DNA from 2 places in the Streptomyces sp. NPDC051322 genome. Region 1 is predicted to be linked to the other one. Evidence: riboswitches for the same ligand, from Rfam matches in the RefSeq annotation. Region 1 holds a riboswitch; the other holds the start of a gene.
The links. Region 1 has a riboswitch for S-adenosylmethionine ahead of thrC (threonine synthase). Riboswitches for the same ligand answer to the same signal wherever they lie in the genome.
Positions count from the first base shown of each region.

Region 1 (10,955 bases):
AGCGCTGGACTGAGCTACTTGGGCGCGACCACCCATGCGCCCTTGCGCATCACACCGGTCAGTGTGAAGTCCGCGTCGAGCACCACCAGGTCCGCGTCCTTGCCGGGTTCCAGCGAGCCGACCCGGTCGTAGACGCCGAGCAGCCGGGCCGGGTTGGCGGAGATGGACCGTACGACGTCCTCCACCGGGAGCCGGTCGACGGTCACCGCCCGCCGGAAGGCGGTGTCCAGCGTGAGGGTGGAGCCCGCGATCGAGTTGCCCTCGACCAGCCGCGCCACGCCCTGCTTGACCTCGACCTCCAGCGGACCGAGGTGGTAGATCCCGTCACCGAAGCCCGCCGCGTCCATCGCGTCGGTGATGAACGCGACCCGCGCGGAGCCCGCGCAGCGGAACGCCAGCTCCAGAGCGGCCGGGTGCAGATGCGTGCCGTCGTTGATCAGCTCGACGGTGATCCGCTCGTCCTCGAGCAGCGCGGCGATCGGACCGGGGTCGCGGTGACCCAGCGGCGGCATCGCGTTGAAGAGGTGGGTGGCGACGGTGGCGCCGGCCTCGATGGCCTGCACGGTCTGCTCGTACGTCGCGTCGGTGTGGCCGATCGCCGCGATCACGCCGTGCTCGGCGAGCAGCCGCACCGAGTCGATGCCGCCCTTCATCTCGGTGGCGAGGGTGAACATCTTCGCGGTGCCGCGCGCCGCGTCCAGCAGCTTGCGGACGTCGGCCGGGTCCGGGTCGCGCAGCAGCGCCTCGCTGTGCGCGCCCTTGCGGCACGGTGAGATGAACGGGCCCTCGAAGTGGATGCCCGCCAGATCGCCCTGCTCGACCAGCTCGGAGAGAAGCGAGGCCCGGGCGGCGAGGAATTCCATCTCGCCGGTGACGGTGGAGGCGACGATCGTCGTGGTGCCGTGCAGCCGGTGCGTGTGGATGCCCTGCAACACCTCGTCGGGGGTCCCCGAGGTGAAGGAACTGCCGCCGCCGCCGTGTACGTGCATGTCGACGAAGCCGGGGACCACCCAGTGGCCCGCCAGATCGATCACCGGCGCGTGCTCCGGCGCGCTCGCCGCGATGCGCGATCCCGCCACGACCACCTGGCCGCCCTCGACGGTCCCGGTGGGCAGCACCACCCGGGCTCCGGAGAGAACGGTGCTTGTTTCGCTTCCGGCCATCAGGCGGTTACCTCCGTGGAGAGAAGATCCCAGGCGAGCAGTCCTGCGCCCAGGCAGCCGGCGGTGTCCCCGAGGGCCGCCGGGACGATGAGAGGCAGTTTCTGGAACGTCACGCGTTCCGTGACTGCTGCCCGCAGTGGTAGGAACAAGGTTTCCCCGGCTTCGGCGAGTCCGCCACCGATGATCAGGGTGCGGGGGTCGAGCAGCGTGATGGCGGTGATCAGACCGTCGGCCAGCGCGTCCACCGCGTCCTGCCAGACGGTGACGGCCCGCGGGTCGCCCGATTCGACGGCCTTGGCGCAGTCCGCCGCGTCCGCCTCCGGATCGCCGGAGGCCGCGGCCCAGGCCAGTGACACCGCCGACGCGGAGGCGTACCGCTCCAGGCAGCCGCGCTGCCCGCAGCCGCAGTCGACGCCGCCGGGACGCACCACGACATGGCCGATCTCACCGGCATAGCCGTGGGCGCCCGCTTCGATGACGCCGTTGATGCCGATGGCGCCCGCGATGCCGGTGCCCAGCGGCAGGAACAGGAAGCGGTCGGCGTCCCGGCCCGCGCCGATCCGGCCCTCGGCGAGCCCGCCGGTGCGCACGTCGTGGCCGAGGGCGACCGGGACGCCGCGCAGCTCGGCACTGAGCAGCTTGCGCAGGGGTACGTCCCGCCACCCGAGGTTGGCCGCGTAGACCGCGATGCCGTTCTCGTCGTCGACGATGCCGGGGACGGCGACGCCGGCCGCCGACGCCGGCCGGCCGAGGTGCTCCTCGCCGTACGCGTGCAGCTCGGCGGCGAAGTCCAGGATCGACCGGACGACGGCCTCGGGGCCCCGCTTCCGGTCGGTGGCCCGCCGCGCCTCGTGCAGCAGGGCGCCGTCGGCCCCGACCAGGGCGGCCTTCATACCGGTGCCGCCCACGTCCAGGGCGATGACGTGGCTTCCGGCCGGGTGTCCGGGGGATGTCCCACGGGAGAATGCAGTCACGGGGACAGTGTGGCGCGGAGAACCGGAAAAGGTCTAGTCCACTCGCCGGGATTGTTGCGCACCCATACAAAGTCCGGACCGCAGGCCGGGGCGAAGCCCAGCTCGAAGGCGTCGAACTCGCCGACATTCGGCGGTTGTTGACCGGATCGTTGTGCAATGTGGGGGTGCGTTGCAGAAGCGAGACCCGTGTGGTGTAGACCTTGTGTCGGGACGTGAGGGAAAATCGCAGCTCATTGCGACAGGACGTCACGGGGGACCGACTGGAACACAAGGGTGGGTAAAGGGCTGTGCAGCGGCGCTTCATGGGATTGACCGCGGCGATCGCGGCGCTCGGAATGACAGCAGGTCTCTCCGGCTGCGGCAGCGACGACGGGTCGTCGGGTGACGCCACCCTCAGCATGGTGGTGGCGAACTACGACCCTGACGAGGGCAGTTCCACCCAGAAGTACTGGGACGGCCTGATCGGCACCTTCGAGAAGAACAACCCGGGCATCAAGATCAACCTCAAGGTGCTGTCCTGGACCGTCGTGGACGCGGAGGTCGCCAAGATGGTGAAGGCCGGCCACGCCCCCGACATCGCGCAGATCGGCGCCTACGCCGACTACGCGGCCCAGGGCAAGCTCTACAGCGCGGACGACCTGCTCTCCATACCCGTGCAGGCCAACTTCCTCGGCCCGCTCGCCGACGCCGGTCAGCAGGATCGCAAGCAGTACGGCATGCCTTTCGTGGCGTCCACCCGGCTGCTCTTCTACAACGAGAAGCTCTTCACCCAGGCCGGTCTCACCCCGCCGAAGACCTGGAAGCAGCTGGCGTCGGACGCCGAGGCCCTCAAGGCGCGTGGCGTGAAGTACCCGTACGCGCTGCCGCTCGGCCCCGAGGAGGCCCAGGCCGAGACACAGATGTGGCTGCTGAGTGGCGGCGACGGATACACCGACGGCGTCGGTACGTACACCATCAACTCGCCGCAGAACGTCAAGACCTTCGAGTGGCTGAAGAACGACCTGGTCGGCAAGGGCCTGACCGGGCCGGTGGCGCCGGGCAAACTCAACCGCAAGGACGCCTTTGCCGCCTTCACCCACGGCGACGTCGGCATGCTCAACGGCCACCCGCAGCTGTTGCAGCAGGCCGAGGACAAGGGCGTCAAGGTCGGCATGGTCCCGATGCCCGGCCTCAACGGCACCTCCAGGACCACCATGGGCGTCTCCGACTGGATCATGGGGTTCAAGCAGAACGGCCACCGCAAGCAGATCGGCGCGTTCCTCGACTACGCCTTCAACGACCGCAACGTGCTGGACTTCGCGACCCGGTACGACCTGCTGCCGCCGACCGTGTCCGCGTCGGACACGCTCGCCGATGACCCGGAGCACAAGGAACTGAAGAAGTTCCTCGACGAGCTGCCCACCTCGCAGCTGCCGCCGGTCGGCAAGACGTCCTGGGCGAAGGTCAGCGGGTCCATCAAGAAGCAGATCGGCAAGGCCGTCGAGCCCAACGGCAACCCGGAGAGCGTCCTCAACCAGATCCAGAACGTCGCGGCTGCCGCGCAGGCGGCGGAGTAGCCGTTCGGGGCAGCCCCGTCCGGAGTGGCCCCGCCCGGTGGCTGCCCAGTACGTTGGCTCATATGACCGGCAACGACCCCCACGGCCCCGCGCCCCTCTCGGAGCGCGACCGTGCGGTGCTCGCCGTCGAACGCCACGCCTGGCCGGGCCCCGGCGCGAAGGAACGCGCGATACGCGAGCGCCTGGGGATCTCCCCGGTGCGCTACTACCAGCTCCTGAACGCTCTCCTCGACGACGAAGCGGCACTCGCCCACGACCCGGTGACGGTCAATCGCCTCCGCCGCGTTCGCCAGGCCCGGCGCGAGCGCCGGTAACTCCGGCGAGGCGCAGGCCGCGACATCCGGGCCACGACATCCGCGGCACGGCGGCCGGGTCGCGGATAGGGTCATCCTATGGGCAGCCCATCGAATACCCTGCCGACCCCCGCCACCGCAGCCGGCCGCCAAGGCCTCGCCGCCCTGTTGGCCGGGCCGGAAAAAGCCGTAGTGGCCCTCGACTTCGACGGGACGCTGGCCGACATCGTGCCGGACCCGGAACAGGCTCGCGCCCACCCGGACACCGTCCCCGCGCTGGCCGCACTCGCCCCGCGGATCGCCTCGGTGGCCGTGGTGACGGGCCGCCCGGCCGGCGTCGCCGTACGGTACGGCGGCTTCGCCGGTGTGCCGGGCCTCGAGCACCTGGTCGTGCTCGGCCATTACGGCGCCGAGCGCTGGGACGCCGCCGGCGGCGCCGTGCAAACCCCCGCCCCGCACCCCGGCGTCGCCGCCGCCCGCGCCGAGCTGCCCGGCTTGCTGGACGCGATCGGCGCACGGCAGGGGACCTGGGTCGAGGAGAAGGGGCAGGCCGTCGCGGTCCACACCCGCCGGGCCACCGACCCGCAGGCCGCCTTCGAGGCGCTTCGCGAACCGCTGGCGGAGCTGGCCGCCCGCCACGGGCTCATCGTGGAGCCGGGCCGGATGGTCCTGGAGCTGCGCCCGCCCGGCGTCGACAAGGGTGTGGCGCTCACCGGCTACGTACGCGAACTGGGGGCCGCCGCCGTCCTCTACGCCGGAGACGACCTGGGCGACCTGACCGCCTTCGGCGCGGTCGAGCAGCTGCGTGCGGAAGGCGTCCCCGGCCTGCTGGTCTGCAGCGGCAACGAGGTCCCCGAGCTGGCCGCCCGGGCCGACCTGTTGCTGCCGGGTCCCGGCGCGGTCGCCGCCTTCCTGGCCGAGCTGGCCCGCTCGATCACGGGCTAGCGGTCAGCGCTTCCAGCTGGTCCAGGAACCACCGCTGCGGCGGCAGCGCGGTCGCCGCCGCGGCCAGCCGTTCGGTGCGTTCGGCGCGCTCCGGGCCCGGCATGGTGAGCGCCTCCTGGAGCGCTGCTGCCGTGCCCGACACGTCGTACGGGTTCACCGTGACCGCGTCCGGCCCGAGCTCCTCGTACGCCCCCGCCTCGCGGGACAGCACCAGGGCGCACCCGTGGTCGCTCACCACCGGGACCTCCTTGGCCACCAGGTTCATCCCGTCCCGGATCGGGTTGACGAGGGCGACGTCGGCCAGCCGATAGGCGGCCAGCGAGCGCGCGAAGTTGTCCTTGAGGTGCAGCACGACCGGAGTCCACTCGGCGGTGCCGTAACGGAAGTTGATGGCGTCGGCGACCCGCCGCACCTCGTCCATGTAGTCGCGGTAGACGGCGAGGTCCTGCCGTGACGGGTAGGCGAGGGCGAGGTGCACGAGCCGGCCGCGCCACTCGGGGCGGGCGTCGAGCAGCTCACGGAAGGCGTGCAGGCCGCGCACGATGTTCTTGGACAGCTCGGTGCGGTCCACCCGGACGATCGTCTTCCGGTCGCCGCTGCCGCCGATCTGGCCGCGCAGCTCCCGCATCCGGTCCTCCACGTCCGGCTCGTGGGACCGCGCCCGCAGGAAACCGGCGTCGGCGCCGAGCCCGTGCACCCCGATACGGGTACGGCCGGTGCCGCCCAGCACCTCCGTGCAGCAGCCGACGAAGGCGTCGGCCCACCGCCGGGTCAGGAACCCGGCCCGGTCGGCGCCCAGGATGCCGCGCAGCAGTTCCTCACCGATGTCGTCGGGCAGCAGCCGGAAGTAGTCGACGGGCGCCCACGGGGTGTGCGAGAAGTGCCCGATCCGCAGATCGGGGCGGAGCTCGCGCAGCATCCCCGGCACCAGCGCCAGGTGGTAGTCCTGCACCAGGACGACGGCGTCCTTGGCGGCCTCGGCGGCCAGCGCATCGGCGAAGGCCCGGTTGTAGGTGCGGTACGCCGCCCACTGTTGCCGGAAGGCGGCGTCGAACACCGGCTCGAGCGGTGTCTGATAGAGCATGTGGTGCACGAACCAGAGCACCGAGTTGGCGATGTCGTTGTACGCGGCGTGGTGCACATCGGCGTCGATGTCGAGCATCCGCACCCCGTCCTCGCCGACCCCGCGGCGGACCGCCTCGCGGTCGCCCTCGCCGAGCGCGGCACACACCCACAGCGAGTCGGCGTCCCCCCCGATGGCCGAGAGCCCCGAGACGAGGCCGCCGCCACCGCGCCGGGGATCGAGCTCACCGTCTTCGCGCAGGGTGTACGAGACGGGGCCGCGGTTGGAGGCGACGAGGATCTGAGCGGCGTGCGGAGAGGACATGACGCCTACCTAGCCCCTGGCGGAACCGCTCAAACGTGCTGGGGCCCCGCCACCGGGTCCTGGCTGGCGCCGTCCCCGGCGGGGGCGAGCACGTCCTCGGGGACCGAGATCACCCAGTGCGTTTCGCTGCGGGGGCGGAGGTAGAGCGCCCAGTAGCCGGTGGCCGCCGCGACGATGACGCCGGTGATGACGAGGCTCTTGACGCTCTGCTGGTACAGCACCCAGGCCAGTACGACGACCAGCAGCGCCGGGATCGCGGGCCACAGCGGCATGCGCCAGGCCGGCCGGTCCTTGTGTGCGCCCCGGCGGGAGACCAGTGCGCCCAGCGCGACGAACACGTACATCGCGGCGACCGCCACCCCGGTGACCTCGCTCAGGGTGTCCAGGTTGACGAAGCACAGGGCCGCTCCGGGGATGCCCACGGCCAGCGTGGCCACCCAGGGGGAGCCGTACCGCCGGCTGACGTGCGAGAAGGCACGGTTGACGGAATCCGGCCATGCCGCGTCGCGCGCCGACGAGTAGACGACGCGGGAGTTCTGGATCACCATCACGATCGCGGCGTTGATGATCGCCAGCGCGATGCAGAGGCTGACGAAGGTGCCGACGCCGGAGTTGCTCCAGCTCGCCACCATGCCCGCGACGTCGCCGGTGGCGAGGGTCGCCAGGTCGGGGGCGCCGAGCGTGATCGCCACCACCGGGATCAGCACGACGGCCGCCCCGATGCCGAGCGTCCACAGCACGGTCCTGGAGACGTTGCGGCGCGGGTTGTCCATCTCCTCGGCGAGATACACGGCCGTGGAGAAGCCCTGCAGGATGAAGAGGGCGGTAGCCAGACCGGTCACGATCAGCCCGGCGGTGACGGCCGAGCTCTGACCGTGTCCGGTGGCCATCACCGGGTGGACGAGGACCGAGGCGGACCTGCTGGTGTGGCTGAAGCCGAGGAAGGCGACCACCGCGCAGGCCACCACCTCCAGGACCAGGAAGATGCCGGTGATCCAGGCGTTGGCGCGCAGATCCAGCAGTCCCATCAGGGTGGCGAGCACCATGACCCCGGCCGCGGTGAGCTGCGGACTGAGGTGGGCGATCGGCGCCAGATAGTCGGCGGTGCCCAGCGCGATGATGGGCGGCACGATCATGACCACGATCAGCGACAGGACGAAAACCAGCCACCCAGCGAGCCGGCCCATCAGGGTGCCGACCATGGCGTACTCGCCGCCGGAGCTCGGTATCAGCGTGCCGAGTTCGGAGTAGGTGAAGGCGACGCCGATGCAGAGCAGGCCGGCGATGGCGATGGTGAGGGCCGTGCCGGTGCCGAGGGTCGCGAACGAGTCCGGCACGATCACGAAGAGTGAGGAAGCCGGGGTCAGGCAGGTCAGTGTGAGCAGCGTGCCCCCCACCACCCCGATCGACCGGGTGAGCTTCGGGGCGGCTGTGTCGCGAGTGCCGGCGGGGGGCTTCTCGACTTCGGACTTCTGGGGCGTGGCGCCAACGGCCATGTCGGGCATGTTGATTATCCGTGTCCCATCGGTGCGTGGGCTGGACCGAGCGGGGACCTCCGCGCCGCTCCGGTGTCCGAATACAACCCTTACCGATGGATCCCGTCAAGACCTCATTAAGGGCGCACCGCAACGAAATCCGTCGCGTCCGACGTATTCGTAGGTGCTTATGCGCTCCCCGGTCGCGGTATCCAAGCGGATTTCGTGGACTGATGGGCGGTGCGGATTCTCTCGTGAAGTCGGCCGGATTCTTTTGGCCGGCGGCGTGCGCGTCCGGTCACGCAGCGCGGCGCGCCTCGTACTCGGCCACCTCGCGCATCGGTGGCCGCTCCTCGGTGTCCACCGGAAACGTCCGCGGCACGAACCCGTCAGGACCGCGTTCGAACTGGGTGAGCTCGGGCCGCACCAGATGCCCGCGGGAGAGCCGCAGCTGCGCGGTCCGGTAAATAGCGGCCGCCATCCGGCCGAGCGCCAGGCCGTCCTGGTGGCGGTGCCTGCGGGAGCCGACATCGACCTGGGCCAGCGCGTCGAGCCCCACCGTCTGGAGCGCGTCGACCAGCAGGCCGAGCTCCACTCCGTAACCGACCGGGAAGGGGAGCCGCTCGAGCAGCGAGCGGCGCGCCGCGTACTCGCCTCCCAGCGGCTGGACGAAACCGGCCAGCTGGGGCCAGTGCAGATTGAGCAGCGGCCGGGCCACCAGCTCCGTCACCCGGCCGCCCTGTCCGGGGGCCGCGCCCAGCGGACGGTCGTACATGGCCTTGACGAAATGCACATCGGGCTCCGTGAGCAGCGGTCCGACGATGCCGGAGACGAAGTCCGTCGAGAAGTCCTTCAGGTCGGCGTCGACGAAGCAGACGATCTCGCCGCTGGTCGCCAGGAGCGAGCGCCACAGCACCTCGCCCTTGCCGGGCAGAGCGGGTATCCGGCGCAGGATGGTGTCCCGGTGCACCACCCGTGCGCCGGCCTTCGCCGCGACCTCGGCCGTACGGTCGGTGGAGCCCGAGTCGACCACGACCAGCTCGTCCACCAGCGGCACCGCCTCCATCAGGTCCCGCCGGATCGCCACGACGATGTCGCCGACCGTGGCCTCCTCGTTCAGCGCAGGCAGTACCACGCTCACCTTCGTGCAGCGCTTGGCGGCGGTCAGCCGGTCCAGCGGACGGTCGGCGGCCGACCAGGAACGCCTGGTCAGCCAGCGTTCCACCTCATCCAGCACGGAGTGTCTCCTAGGTGCGCCGGCCGCGGCAGCGGCTCATGTGACAGTCATCTCGCGGTACGGACGACTCTCTTCATCGTCCTCGCCTTCGGCTACAGTCTTGAACAACGCGAGAGACCGCCGCATGCCGGGGGTCGGTACGTGGGACAAATACCCGGGCCCGGCGGCCCGGCGTCATAGCGCTCATCCAGAGGGACTGAGGGAACGGCCCGTTGAAGTCCCGGCAACCTTCCGCCGACCGCGAGGTCATGGTGGGGAAGGTGCCAATTCCGTCTTGCGGCGAAGTACGTCGCGAGGAAGATGAGGAGAAAGGGACCTCGCCACCATGGCTGTGCAGACTGTCGCCGACACCACGAACTCCACCGGATCCGTCGATCTCGGACCCGCCGCCGCGCTTTCCTGCCGCGAATGCGGAGAGCGTTTCCCGCTCGGACCGATCTTCGCCTGTGCCTCCTGTTTCGGGCCGCTCGAAGTCGCGTACGACCTGCCGAGCGGCTCCCCCGACGAGCTGAAGAAGCGCATCGAGGCAGGACCGAACAACATCTGGCGTTACGCGCCGCTGCTGCCGGTCCCCGCGGATGTCGCGTCGCAGCCCAATCTGAACCCGGGATTCACCAAGCTGGTCAAGGCCGACAACCTGGCCCGCGAGCTCGGCATCACCGGTGGCCTGCACATCAAGGACGACTCCGGGAACCCGACGCACTCCTTCAAGGACCGGGTCGTCGCGATCGCCGTCGAGGCCGCCCGCGCCTTCGGCTTCACCACCCTGTCCTGCTCCTCGACCGGGAACCTGGCAGGCGCCGTCGGCGCCGCCGCCGCCCGCTCCGGCTTCCGCTCCTGCGTGTTCATCCCGCACGACCTGGAGCAGGGCAAGGTCGTGATGGCCGCGGTGTACGGCGGTGAACTGGTCGGTATCGAGGGCAACTACGACGACGTCAACCGCTTCTGCTCCGAGCTCATCGGCGACCCGATCGGCGAGGGCTGGGGCTTCGTCAACGTCAACCTCCGCCCGTACTACGGCGAGGGCTCGAAGACGCTGGCGTACGAGATCTGCGAGCAGCTCGGCTGGCGGCTGCCCGACCAGATCGTCATCCCGATCGCGTCCGGCTCCCAGCTCACGAAGATCGACAAGGGTCTTCAGGAGCTGATCAAGCTCGGCCTGGTCGAGGACAAGCCGTACCGGATCTTCGGCGCGCAGGCCGAGGGCTGCTCGCCGGTCTCCACCGCCTTCAAGGCGGGCCACGACGTGGTGCGGCCGCAGAAGCCGAACACGATCGCCAAGTCCCTCGCCATCGGCAACCCGGCGGACGGCCCGTACGTCCTGGACATCGCCCGGCGCACCGGCGGCGCGGTCGAGGACGTCAACGACGAGCAGATCGTCGACGCGATCAAGCTGCTGGCCCGCACCGAGGGCATCTTCGCGGAGACCGCGGGCGGGGTGACCGTCGGCGTGACCAGGAAGCTGCTGGAGGCGGGTCTGCTCGACCCGGCGCTGTCCACCGTCGTTCTGAACACCGGTGACGGCCTCAAGACCCTGGACGCGGTGGCCGAGACCTCACGCCCCACCGCGACGATCCGCCCGACCCTGGACGCGTTCCGCGAGGCCGGCCTGGCCACCAGCTGAACCCCGTCCCGTCCCGCACACTCCCCGGTCTCCTGGACGGCCGGTCTCCCGGAAGGCAATCCGCATGAGCGTCAAGGTCCGCATCCCCACCATCCTCCGCACGTACACCGGCGGCCAGGCCGAGGTCGTCGCCGAGGGCGGCACCCTCGCCGAGGTCATCGCCGACCTGGAGAAGAACCACACCGGCATCGCGGCCCGCGTCCTGGACGACCAGGGCAAGCTGCGCCGCTTCGTGAACGTGTACGTCAACGACGACGACGTGCGCTTCGAGCAGGGCCTGGAGACCGCCACGCCGGACGGC
Region 1 is NZ_JBFBAK010000015.1:8,684-19,638, forward strand. It holds gene nagA (N-acetylglucosamine-6-phosphate deacetylase) at 15-1,163, opposite strand; gene AB0436_RS27520 (ROK family protein) at 1,163-2,071, opposite strand; gene AB0436_RS27525 (extracellular solute-binding protein) at 2,440-3,693, shown strand; gene AB0436_RS27530 (DUF3263 domain-containing protein) at 3,756-4,007, shown strand; gene otsB (trehalose-phosphatase) at 4,086-4,931, shown strand; gene AB0436_RS27540 (trehalose-6-phosphate synthase) at 4,921-6,318, opposite strand; gene AB0436_RS27545 (APC family permease) at 6,348-7,814, opposite strand; gene AB0436_RS27550 (glucosyl-3-phosphoglycerate synthase) at 8,092-9,030, opposite strand; SAM riboswitch class I at 9,211-9,337, shown strand; gene thrC (threonine synthase) at 9,356-10,654, shown strand; gene AB0436_RS27560 (MoaD/ThiS family protein) at 10,719-10,955, shown strand, end outside.

Region 2 (10,955 bases), on a different contig from region 1:
TGCCGCAGCAGCGGGGTGGGCCGGTGCACGCCCAGTACCAGGCTGTGCTCGCCCTTGACGACCTGGACCTTGCCCTGCTGCCACAGCTGCTGCCCGGCGCCCCGGCCCGGGCCGTCGGCGGTGAGGTACCAGCGGCGGCCGTGCTCGGCCAGTTCCATCCTGCGGGCCGCGATCACCGGGACGCTGTCGTAACCGGCGATCCGGTACCGGAGTTCGACCTCGGCCGTGGCCACCGCGCCCCGGCGGCGTACCTGGCCGAGCCGGTACGTCCAGGAACGCAGCGGCACCGCGGCGAGGTTCTCGAACTCCTTGCGCTGCGCGACCCGCAGTCCCGTCGCCCCGGGGTCGGTCGCCGACAGGTATCCGCTCTCGTCATGGCCGAGGACGGCGGCGGCCCGGCGGTCGAGGGTCTGCTGGATGCCGCGGTCCGTGATGCCGGTCGTCGCGGGCGCCGCGCACCCGGACGCAAGCAGCAGCACGGCCAGGCCGCATCCCGCCACCCGCCTTCGTCCCCTCGCACACCGCCGGCCTGCCACGCCGCCGATCGTACGTGGCCCGGGTGCACCGCTCTCAGACGCGTGTCACCGAGGAGATCGGCATCATGTCGACCGGGTCGTAGCGCACTCGCGCGCCCGGATACGGAGCGTGCACCACCTGGCCGTTGCCCATGTACATCCCGACATGGCCGGCATCACTTCGGTACACCACCAGGTCGCCGGGCCTGGCCTGGGACAGCGGGATCTGCCGGCCGGCGTACCGCTGTTCCTGCGAGGTGCGGGGCAGCGCGACGCCCGCCTGCGCGTATGCCCACTGCATCAGCCCCGAACAGTCGAAGCCGTGCGGCCCGTTGGCGCCCCAGACGTACGGCCGGCCGACGGCGCCGCGGGCCGCCAGCACAGCGGCGGCGGCCCGGCCGGAGACCGGCAGGGCGCCCAGCGGAGGCAGCCCGCCTCCGCCCGAGCGCGAGGCCCGGTCGTAGACGGCGCGCTGCGCCGTGGGCAGCGTCTTCAGCAGCTTGCGCGCCCGGTCGAGCTTCTCCTGGACGGCCCGCTTGTGGCGGGCGACTTGGGTGCGGCTGCGGCGCAGCTCGTCGAGGTCGTGGTGGGCGTCGGCGCGCTGCTGCGCCAGCGCGCGCTGGGCTTGCCGGACCTGGCGCAGATCACCGGCTTGCAGAACACCTGCCTGCTCCAGCGTCGCCGCCCTGTCGAGGTACGTGTCGGGGTCCGAGGAGAGCAGCAGGGCGAGCGACGGGTCGATGGCTCCGGCACGGTACTGCGCACCGGCCAGCGCGCCCAGTGCACCGCGCAGCAGGTTGAGACGCTGCTGGCCGCGGGCGATGCCGTCCTGGGTGCGCGCGAGCCGGGCGCGCAGCAGGTCCGCGCGCTCGGTGGCCCTGTCGTACAACTCGGTGGCCTGCTCCGCCTGGTCGAACAACCCGTCCACCGTGCTCCGTGCGGCCCTGGGGGTGACCGTGGCCCCCGGCTCGGCATCCGCCGGGGCAGCCCCCAGGGCTGCCGCCGCTGTGGCCAGTGCGGCGGACAGAACAGTGACCCGGGCACTCCGGGTGGGGCCGGGCTGGGTGGGACGGCGATGGGACGCCACAGCAGCCGCGCTCCTTCCGCTGCGCGCAGCCCCTGCCCCGCCCCGATGGCGGACCCTTGCCGGGAACTGCGTCGACGGAGGGTAGCCGGGCGACCACGCACCGGCCAAAAGCCCCGGCAGCCGCACAAAGTGACGCCCCGCCGGAGACCACAAGGTCACCGACGGGGCGGAGTGTCAGTATGCGGCGCGGTAATTCGCCCGAATGGGCGGCACACCACGGTGCGGGCCGGACCGGATCAGATACGGACGCCGAACTGGAAGGGCATGTTGCCCATCGATTCGTACCGCACGTTCGTGCCGGTGCGCGGGGCGTGCAGCACCATGCCGTTGCCCGCGTAGAGAGCGACATGGTGCATGTCGCCGTAGAAGATGACCAGGTCGCCGGGCTTGAGCGCACTCGACGAGTAGATCCGGGTGCCCGCGTTGGCCTGGGCCTGCGAGGTGCGCGGGAGAGTGACGCCGGCCTGCGCGTAGGCCCAGGAGGTCAGGCCGGAGCAGTCGAAGGAGTTGGGGCCGGTGGCGCCGTAGACATACGGCTTGCCGAGCTGCGTCTTCGCCGCCGCGAGGGCGGCGCCGCCGCGGGCCGAGGCGGGAAGCGCGTTGCCGAGGTTCGCACGGTCGCTGGCGCGGTTGGCGCGAGCGTCGTCGGCCTGCAGCGCGGCGCGCTCGGCGGCGGTGAGGCTGTTGAGCAGCTTGTTGGCGGCCGCCAGCTTGCTCTGGACCTGCTTCTTGTTCTCGCCGAGCTTCTTACGGGTCGCGGACAGGTCCTTGAGCTTGTCCTGGGCCTCCAGACGCTGCTGCGCGAGTGACCGCTGCTTGGCCTGGATCTTCTTGATCGCGTCGGCCTGCTGACTGCTCAGCTGGTCCTGCGCGGTGGCCTTGTCAAGGAAGTTGTCGGGGTCCGACGAGAGGAAGAGCTGTACGGACGGGTCGATACCGCCCGAGCGGTACTGGGCGCTCGCCAGCGAACCGAGCTGGTCCCGCAGCTTGTTGAGGTCCTGCTGACCCCGGGCGACGTTGTCCTGGAGGTCGTCGACCTCCTTCTTGAGCTTCTGCTGCTGTTCCTTGGCCCCGTCGTAATGCTCGGTGGCCTTCTCCGCGTCCTGATTGAGCTTGTCGACCTTGGCCTTGACCTCGCTCTTGGTCGGCTTCGGATCGGCGTGCGCGGCCTGGGAGGACAGGACCACGGCTGCGGCGGCGGTTGCGGTGAGCACGGTCACGCGAGTGCGGCTCGGCTGTTTGGGACGACGGTGGGACGCCACGAAGGCGAGCTCCTTCTTCCTCGAGCCGCCGACCACATGGCGGGCCACGTGGTCCTCGGCGGTTCCTCCGCTGACACCCCGGATGAGTGATCAACCGCGCGAAGGTTCGAGGCCAAACCTTAGTGACCTTCTTGTGATCAGTTCAAATTCTGAATGGCAAAAATTACGGTCGCCAGTGGTTTCTTCACATATATAACACGCGCAGTGATGGGGACTTGACCCTCTGCTCGCCCTCGCATCTCCCGAAGTCGGGCAAGGTGCACAGCAGTTACTAGACGCGCGAAAGCCGCTTCAGCAACAAGACGGACGCGACCGGTCTCGCTCCGGACCTGGCCACCCCGTCCGCCACCTCGCGGTCGGTGGAGACCACCACCACCGGACGCCCCGAGGGCTCCGCGCGCACCAGCTGACGGATCAGCTCGTCCGCGGTGACGCCCGGCTTGCTGAACAGCACCCGCACCCCGCGCGGTGGCGCGAGCAGCACCGGCGCCGCCAGCTCCGCACCGTCGAAGACACAGGTCATCTCGGCGCCGGTCTGGGCGGCGAGCATCGAGAGACCACCGAGCAGGCGCAGCCGCTGCTTCTCCAGCGGCATCTGCGGATAGCCGGTCTTGGTGACGTTGTATCCGTCCACCACCAGATGCGCCTGCGGCAGCGAGAGCAACTGGTCGAGCAGCGCCGGGTCGGTGTCCGAAAGCGCCCTGGCCGCCACGTCCTTGGGAGACATCCGGCCGGGTTCCACCGCGTCGACGGAGTCGGCGGGCCGAAGTGACGCGGGGGGCAGGGCGAGTTCGCGGCGCAGTCCCTGGGCGGCCTCGAGCACCGTGTCGAGCAGCAGCCGCAGCCGCATGTCCTCGACCGAGCGCCCTTCGCGTACCGCGCGGCGACCGGCCTCGGCCGCCGCCTCGGCCTCGCCGAGCCGCGCCTTCAGCCGGCGCGACTCGCTCTCCGCGGCCGCCACCCTGGCCGCCGCTTCGGACTTGATGACATCGATCTCGGAGCGCGTCCGGCGCAGTGCGGCCTCACCGCGCTTGACGTCGCTCTGCGCGCTGCGCAGCTTGCGGTGCAGCGACTCCGCTTCCTTGCGGGCCGCGTCCAGCTCCGTACGCAGCCGCTCGTTCTCGGTCTTCGTATGCGCCCGCGCCTCGGCGAGTTCCTCGCGCAGCCGCTCCATGTCCCGCCTGGCGGCATCGCCCGCCCGCTCGGCGTCGACCCGCTGGGCCTCCTCGCCCGCGGCGGCGACCAGCTTCACCCAGCCCACCGGACGCAGCACATAGGCGGCGGCGGCCACATCCACGGGATCCGCGGCGGCGGGCGGCGAACCGGCTTCCAGCGCCCCGGCCAGCTCGGCCTGGGACTCCTTCAGCCGCTCCCCGATGCGCTGGCGGAACAGCGGATCGCTCTCCAGCGCGGCCGCCATCGCGGTGCCCGCGAACTTGGCCCGCCGGGTCGGGGTGAACCGGGCGTACTGCCGGAGCTGCGCGGGGAGCTCGGCGACCGTCAGACCCCCGAACGCGTCGGACACCAGCGCGACGACCCGGCGCCGCACCCCTTCCGGCAGCGGACGGTCGAGTGCCTCGGCGGCGTCGCCGGCCCCACCGGCCGGCTCCGTGCCGCTTTCAGGCTCCACGATCCGTCACCCCACTGTCGCTCTTCGGCGGGCTCCCTCAGGAGCCGCTGCCCGGCCTGTCCACCAGCTCGATCTGGTCCACCGCATTGCACCAGCGGCAGCGCACCGACTCGATGCTCTCACTGACCACCTCGCGTTCTTCGACCTTGGGCTCACCGGCCAGGTCGAGATGCATGTACTCGACAACCTTCGACGAGCGGGTCACATCGAAGCGGGTGAGATTGCCACAGAGCGTGCAGCGCCACCGGGTGCCGGCGGTCGGCATGGGAACCGTCGTCATAATGCCGTCCTCTACGTTCGTGTACCTGGGTCGCGGTGCGTCATCGAACTGCGGATGTCCTCCCCGCAACCCTACGGCCTCGCACTCACCGCCGGAGGCGACCGGTCGGCCCCCCGGGGCTCCGGCGAGGCACTCTGCCCCATTCGCCCCTGTTGGGCCATGCTCGGTCCATGCGCAAGCGGTGGGAAGCGTTCGACGGCCCGGTGGTGACCTACGGCCTGATCGGCCTCTGCTGCCTGATCTTCCTGATCAGCCCGGCCTCGGGGTTCAACACCGGCTACGGCACGGGCGACGATCTCCTCGCCGCCCAGAGCGCCTATTTCGAACGCTGGGGGGTCGTTCCCACCGAACTGATGAGCGGCACCGGGCCGGCCCTGCTCACCCCGCTCACCGCGCTGTTCGTCCATGCCGGCTGGGTGCATCTGCTCGGCAACATGCTGTTTCTGTACGTCTTCGGTGCGATGGCCGAGGAGCGGATGGGCCGGCTGCACTTCGCGGTCTTCTATCTCGTCGGCGGCTATGCCGCCCTGTTCGCCTACGCGCTGACGCACCCCTCGTCCGACCAGTCCCTGGTCGGTGCGTCGGGCGCGATCTCGGCGGTGCTCGGTGCCTTCCTGAGCCTCTTCCCGAAGGCCCGGGTCACCAGCATCTTCCCGTTCCTGCTGTTCCTGCCACTGCGCTTCCCCGCCTGGATCGTGCTGGTCTTCTGGTTCGCCCTGCAGTGGCTGGCCGCCCGGCAGCAGCACGGGACCGGCCCGGGGGTCGCCTACACGGCACATCTGGCGGGGTTCTCGCTCGGCTTCCTCTACGCCACGGCGCGGTACTGGCATGCGACTAGAGTGAGGACCCCAGCGACGGCCACCGAGGGAGAACGCAAGCCGTGATCACCGCGATCGTGCTCATCAAGACCAGCGTGGACCGGATCCCCGAGATCGCCGAATCACTCGCTTCGCTGGAGAACGTCAGCGAGGTCTACTCCGTCACCGGAACGTACGACCTGATCGCGCTGGTCCGGGTGGCCCGGCACGACGATCTCGCGGACATCATCCCCGGCCGGATCAGCAAGATCCCCGGCGTCGAGGCCACCGACACCCACGTGGCGTTCCGGACGTACTCGCAGCACGATCTGGAAGCGGCTTTCGCCATCGGGCTCGACGCGTAGGGCGGCATCCCCGTCCGCGCGGCCGGCGCCCCCGGCCGCGCGGCCGGCCGAGGGCGGGGTGGCACCGGTCTCACACGGCCGGCACGCAACGGCCGTTCTCGGTGCGGTAGTTCCAGCGGGCGCCGTCCCGCACCAGCTCCTTGACCGCGGAGACGAAACGCTCCACGTGCTCGTCCGGTGTACCGGCGCCGAAACTCACCCGGATGGCGTTGAGCGAGGCGCCGGGCGCGCCCTCGGGCGCGCCGCACTCCCCCTGGTCCTGCGGGTCGCCACCGAGCAGGGTGCGCACCAGCGGGTGGGCGCAGAAGAGGCCGTCCCGCACCCCGATGCCGTATTCGGCCGAGAGCGCGGCGGCGAAGTGCGAGCTGTTCCAGCCCTCCACCACGAACGAGATGACGCCGACGCGTGGGGCCTCGTCACCGAAGAGCGAGAGCACTCGCACCGCGTCCACCTCGGCGAGGCCTTCGCGGACCTTGGCGATCAGTGCCTGCTCCCGCTCGACCAGCGAGTCGAAACCGGCCTCGGTGAGCGCCTTGCAGGCGGCAGCGATGGAGTAGGCCCCGATGACGTTGGGCGAGCCGGCCTCGTGCCGGGCGGCCGTGCTGTGCCACTCGACGTCCACACCGCCGTCGGCGCGCCTGCTCACCTGGCGGGAGGCACCGCCGCCGGCCAGATACGGCTCCGCGTCCTGCAGCCAGTCGGAGCGGCCCGCGAGGACGCCGGAGCCGAAGGGTGCGTACAGCTTGTGCCCGGAGAAAGCGACCCAGTCGACGTCGAGAGCCACGATGTCCACCGGGTGGTGCGGGGCGAGCTGCGCGGCGTCCAGCACGATCCGCGCGCCGTGCGCGTGGGCGGCGGCAGCCAGCTCCGCCACCGGCCACAGCTCACCGGTGACGTTCGATGCCCCGGTCACGCACACCAGAGCAGGACCGGCGGCGGCACGGGCCGCGAGGGCGCGCTCCAGGGTCTCGACGGCCTGCTGCGGGGTGCGCGGTGCGTCCAGGTAGGTGACGGTGGCGTCGCGCCAGGGCAGCAGCGAGGCGTGATGCTCGGTCTCGAAGACGAAGACCTCACAGCCGGCCGGCAGCGCAGCGGCCAGCAGGTTGAGGGAGTCGGTGGTCGACCGGGTGAAAACGACCTGATGATCCTCGCGGCAGCCGAGAAACGCGGCGATGGTGGACCGGCTGTTCTCGAAAAGGTCGGTGGAGAGCTGCGACAGGTAGCCGGCACCGCGGTGCACGCTGCCGTAGTACGGCGCATAGGCGGCCACGTCGTCCCAGACCCGCTGCAGGGCGGGGGCGCTGGCCGCGTAGTCGAGCGCGGCGTAGCCGACCTCGCCGCCGGTGACGAGCGGCACCGAGACATCCCGCCCGAGGACCGGCAGCGGGGCACCCGTACAGGCGTCCGTAGCAGCGGCGGAGGTGAAGGCAGCGGTGGCAACAGACATGGCGAACTCCCGGAAAGGGCAGGCGAATTCACTGGGGGCGCCGCGCATCGGGGCAGCACCGGACAGTGCGGAAAGGGGTGTGCGGAGAGGGGGGCTACTGCCCTATCGCATTCGCTGAACCATGGAAGAACTCCCTCGATGACCAGGATCCCTGGCGAGGGATCCGCGCTTGCCGCGGACTGTGCTGTCTGCGGCCCGGTCTTCACCCAGGGCACCCCGCCACGGACGGAGGGTTGCCGGACAGCGGGCTGGGGCCGTAGTCGCTGTCACTCATGACCTGGCAAGTAGCTTGCCACAAGATGCGGGATGCGCAAGGCGCGGTCCGGATTCCGGACCGCGCCGTACGTCACACCGGGTGGCGCGGGGTGCATCAGGCGTTGCTCGCCGCGACCCATCTGTCCAGCGCGCCGCGCGCCGCTCCGGAGTCCACGGACTCCGCGGCGCGCTCGATACCGGCCGCGATCTGCTCGGTCAGCGAGCCGGTGCCCGGCCGCAGCGCGACCAGCGCCGCCGCGGAGTTGAGCAGCACCGCATCGCGCACCGGTCCGGTTTCACCGGCCAGCAGCCGACGGGCGACGTCGGCGTTGTACGAGGCGTCGGCGCCGCGCAGTGCCTCCACCGGCACCAGCCGGATGCCCACGTCGCGGGGATCGAAGGCCTCTTCGCGGACCGCACCGTCGGCCACGATCCACACCCGTGAGGTGGCCGTGGTGGTCAGTTCGTCGAGCCCGTCGTCTCCCCGGAACACCAGCGCGGACGAGCCGCGCTCGGCCAGCACGCCGGCCATGATGGGTGCCATCCGGGCGTCTGCGACCCCGGTCGCCTGCGCCCTCACCCTCGCCGGGTTGGTGAGCGGGCCCAGCACGTTGAACGTGGTGCGGATGCCCAACTCGCGCCGGGCCGCCGCCACATACCGCAGGGCGGGATGGAACTTCACCGCGAAACACATGGTGATGCCGGCCTCGTCGGCGACCTCGACCACCCGTCGCGGGGTCAGCTCCAGATTGACGCCGAGCTTCTCCAGCACATCGGACGCACCGCTCGCCGACGAGGCCGCCCGGTTCCCGTGCTTGACGACCTTCGCCCCCGCGCCGGCCACCACGATCGCCGACATGGTGGAGATGTTCACCGTCTTGGCGCCGTCACCGCCTGTGCCGACGATGTCCACGGTGTCCCCGGGCACCTCGATCAGACGGGCGTGCTCGTACATGCTCCGCACCAGACCCGTGATCTCCGCGACCGTCTCGCCCTTGGCCCGCAGCGCCACCGCGAAACCCGCGATCTGCGCGTCGGTCGCCTCGCCGCGCATGATGCGGTCCATCGCCCAGGCGGTGGCCTCCGCGCTCTGGTCGGTTCCGCCGAGCAGGGAGTCGAGGACGACCGGCCAGGAGTAGGCCGCCACGCTGTCGCCGCCAACCGGGGTCACAACGTTCATGGTCCGCTCCTGGGTCCACAGCCAATAGGGATGCCTCCACCTTATCCATCCCCCCGGACGGCAAGGAGCCCCGTCCATCAGAGGAGATGGACGGGGCTCCCGCCGTGGCGACCCGTTCAGGTCAGGCTGTTCCGAGCCAAGGCATCAGTGGTGGCCGTGGCCGCTGGTGATCTCCTTGTACTCCTCCGCGCTGGGCTTCTCGATCTGGTTGTGCTCGCCGTAGTAGCCCTTGCTCAGCTTGGCGCGCAGCTTGGTCAGACGGGACACCTTGCGCTCGACACCGTTCTCGTCGACCAACGGGCCGATCTCGAACGGCTTGTACTGCTCGTGCGCGGTGAGCGAGTGCAGCTGACGGTGGTTGAGCGGCTCGTGGATCTCGACGAACTCACCGTGCGGCAGGCGCTTGATGACACCGGACTCGCGGCCGTGCAGCACCTTCTCCCGGTCGCGGCGCTGCAGACCGATGCACCACCGCTTGGTGATGATGAAGGCGATGACCGGTCCGACGAACATACCGATCCGCACGAACCAGGTGATCGCGTTGATCGACAGGTGGAAGTGCGTGGCCCAGATGTCGTTACCGCCACCGACCAGCAGGATCGCGTAGAGCGTGATCCAGGCGACGCCGAGGCCGGTACGGGTCGGGGCGTTGCGCGGGCGGTCCAGGATGTGGTGCTCGCGCTTGTCACCGGTGATCCAGGACTCGATGAACGGATAGACCCCGATCATGACCAGGACCAGCGGGAAGATCACGATGGGCACGAAAACGCCCAGTACCAGGGTGTGACCCCAGGCGCTGATCTCCCAGCCCGGCATGATGCGGACCAGGCCCTCGGAGAAGCCCATGTACCAGTCGGGCTGGGCGCCGGTCGACACCTGGTCCGGACGGTAGGGGCCGATCTCCCAGATCGGGTTGATCGAGGCGATGGCGGAGACGGCGGCGATGACACCGAAGACCAGGAAGAAGAAGCCTCCGGCCTTGGCCATGTAGATCGGCAGCAGTGGCATACCGACGACGTTCTTGTTCGTCCTGCCGGGGCCCGCGAACTGCGTGTGCTTGTGGAAGAAGACCAGGATCAGGTGGCCGACCAGCAGACCCAGCATGATGCCGGGCAGCAGCAGAATATGGACCGAGTAGAACCGGGCGACGAAGTCACCGCCGGGGAACTCACCGCCGTACAGGAACATCGAGGCGTACGAGCCGACCACCGGGATGGAGAGCATCACGCCCTCCATGAACCGCACACCGGTACCGGAGAGCAGGTCGTCCGGGAGCGAGTAGCCGGTGAAGCCGGTGAACATGCCCAGCACCAGCAGCAGGAAGCCGAACAGCCAATTGATCTCGCGCGGCTTGCGGAAGGCGCCCGTGAAGAACACCCGCATCATGTGCACGAGCATGCCGGCCAGGAAGATCAGCGCGGCCCAGTGGTGGATCTGCCGGATGAGCAGACCGCCGCGGACCTCGAAGCTGATGTGCAGCGTCGAGGCGTACGCCTCGGACACCCGCACACCCTGCAGCGGCACGTACGGACCGTCGTAGACGACCTCGTTCATGCTGGGGTGGAAGAACAGCGTCAGGTACACACCCGTGAGGATGATGATGATGAAGCTGTAGAGGCAGATCTCACCCAGCATGAAGGACCAGTGGTCCGGGAAGATCTTCCGCATGTTGGTCTTGGCCAGGCCGTAGATGCCCAGGCGGCCGTCCGCCCAGTCGGCCACCCGCTCGCCGGCGGGCGCTTTGCGCTGTGGATCCGTCACGGTGCTCATCCGCGCTCCCAGAATGCAGGACCGACGGGCTTGGCAAAGTCGCCGAGCGCTTCGAGGTTACCCTCGCCGTTCACACCGATCCGCAGCTGCGGAAGGGGGTGGCCGGCCGGGCCGAAGATGACGCGTGCGCCGTCGGACAGGTCGAAGGTGGACTGGTGGCACGGGCAGAGCACGTGGTGCGTCTGCTGCTCGTACAGGCTGATCGGGCAGCCGACATGGGTGCAGATCTTCGAGTACGCGACGATGCCCTCGTGGGCCCACTCGCGCTCCTGCTTGTCCTTGATCTCCTCCGGCTGAATGCGGACGATCATCAGGGCGGCCTTGGCGATCTGCTTCTGGAAGTCCTCCTGGCTTTCGTCCAGGCCCT
Region 2 is NZ_JBFBAK010000001.1:342,531-353,485, forward strand. It holds gene AB0436_RS01585 (hypothetical protein) at 1-500, opposite strand, end outside; gene AB0436_RS01590 (NlpC/P60 family protein) at 571-1,602, opposite strand; gene AB0436_RS01595 (NlpC/P60 family protein) at 1,839-2,864, opposite strand; gene AB0436_RS01600 (NYN domain-containing protein) at 3,136-4,497, opposite strand; gene AB0436_RS01605 (hypothetical protein) at 4,532-4,774, opposite strand; gene AB0436_RS01610 (rhomboid family intramembrane serine protease) at 4,945-5,658, shown strand; gene AB0436_RS01615 (Lrp/AsnC ligand binding domain-containing protein) at 5,655-5,936, shown strand; gene AB0436_RS01620 (aminotransferase class V-fold PLP-dependent enzyme) at 6,007-7,383, opposite strand; SAM riboswitch class IV at 7,544-7,661, opposite strand; gene trpD (anthranilate phosphoribosyltransferase) at 7,754-8,818, opposite strand; gene AB0436_RS01630 (cytochrome bc complex cytochrome b subunit) at 8,963-10,588, opposite strand; gene AB0436_RS01635 (Rieske 2Fe-2S domain-containing protein) at 10,585-10,955, opposite strand, start outside.
Region 2: linked by a shared signal. The riboswitch ahead of AB0436_RS01620 (aminotransferase class V-fold PLP-dependent enzyme) and the one ahead of thrC (threonine synthase) in region 1 are both predicted to bind S-adenosylmethionine.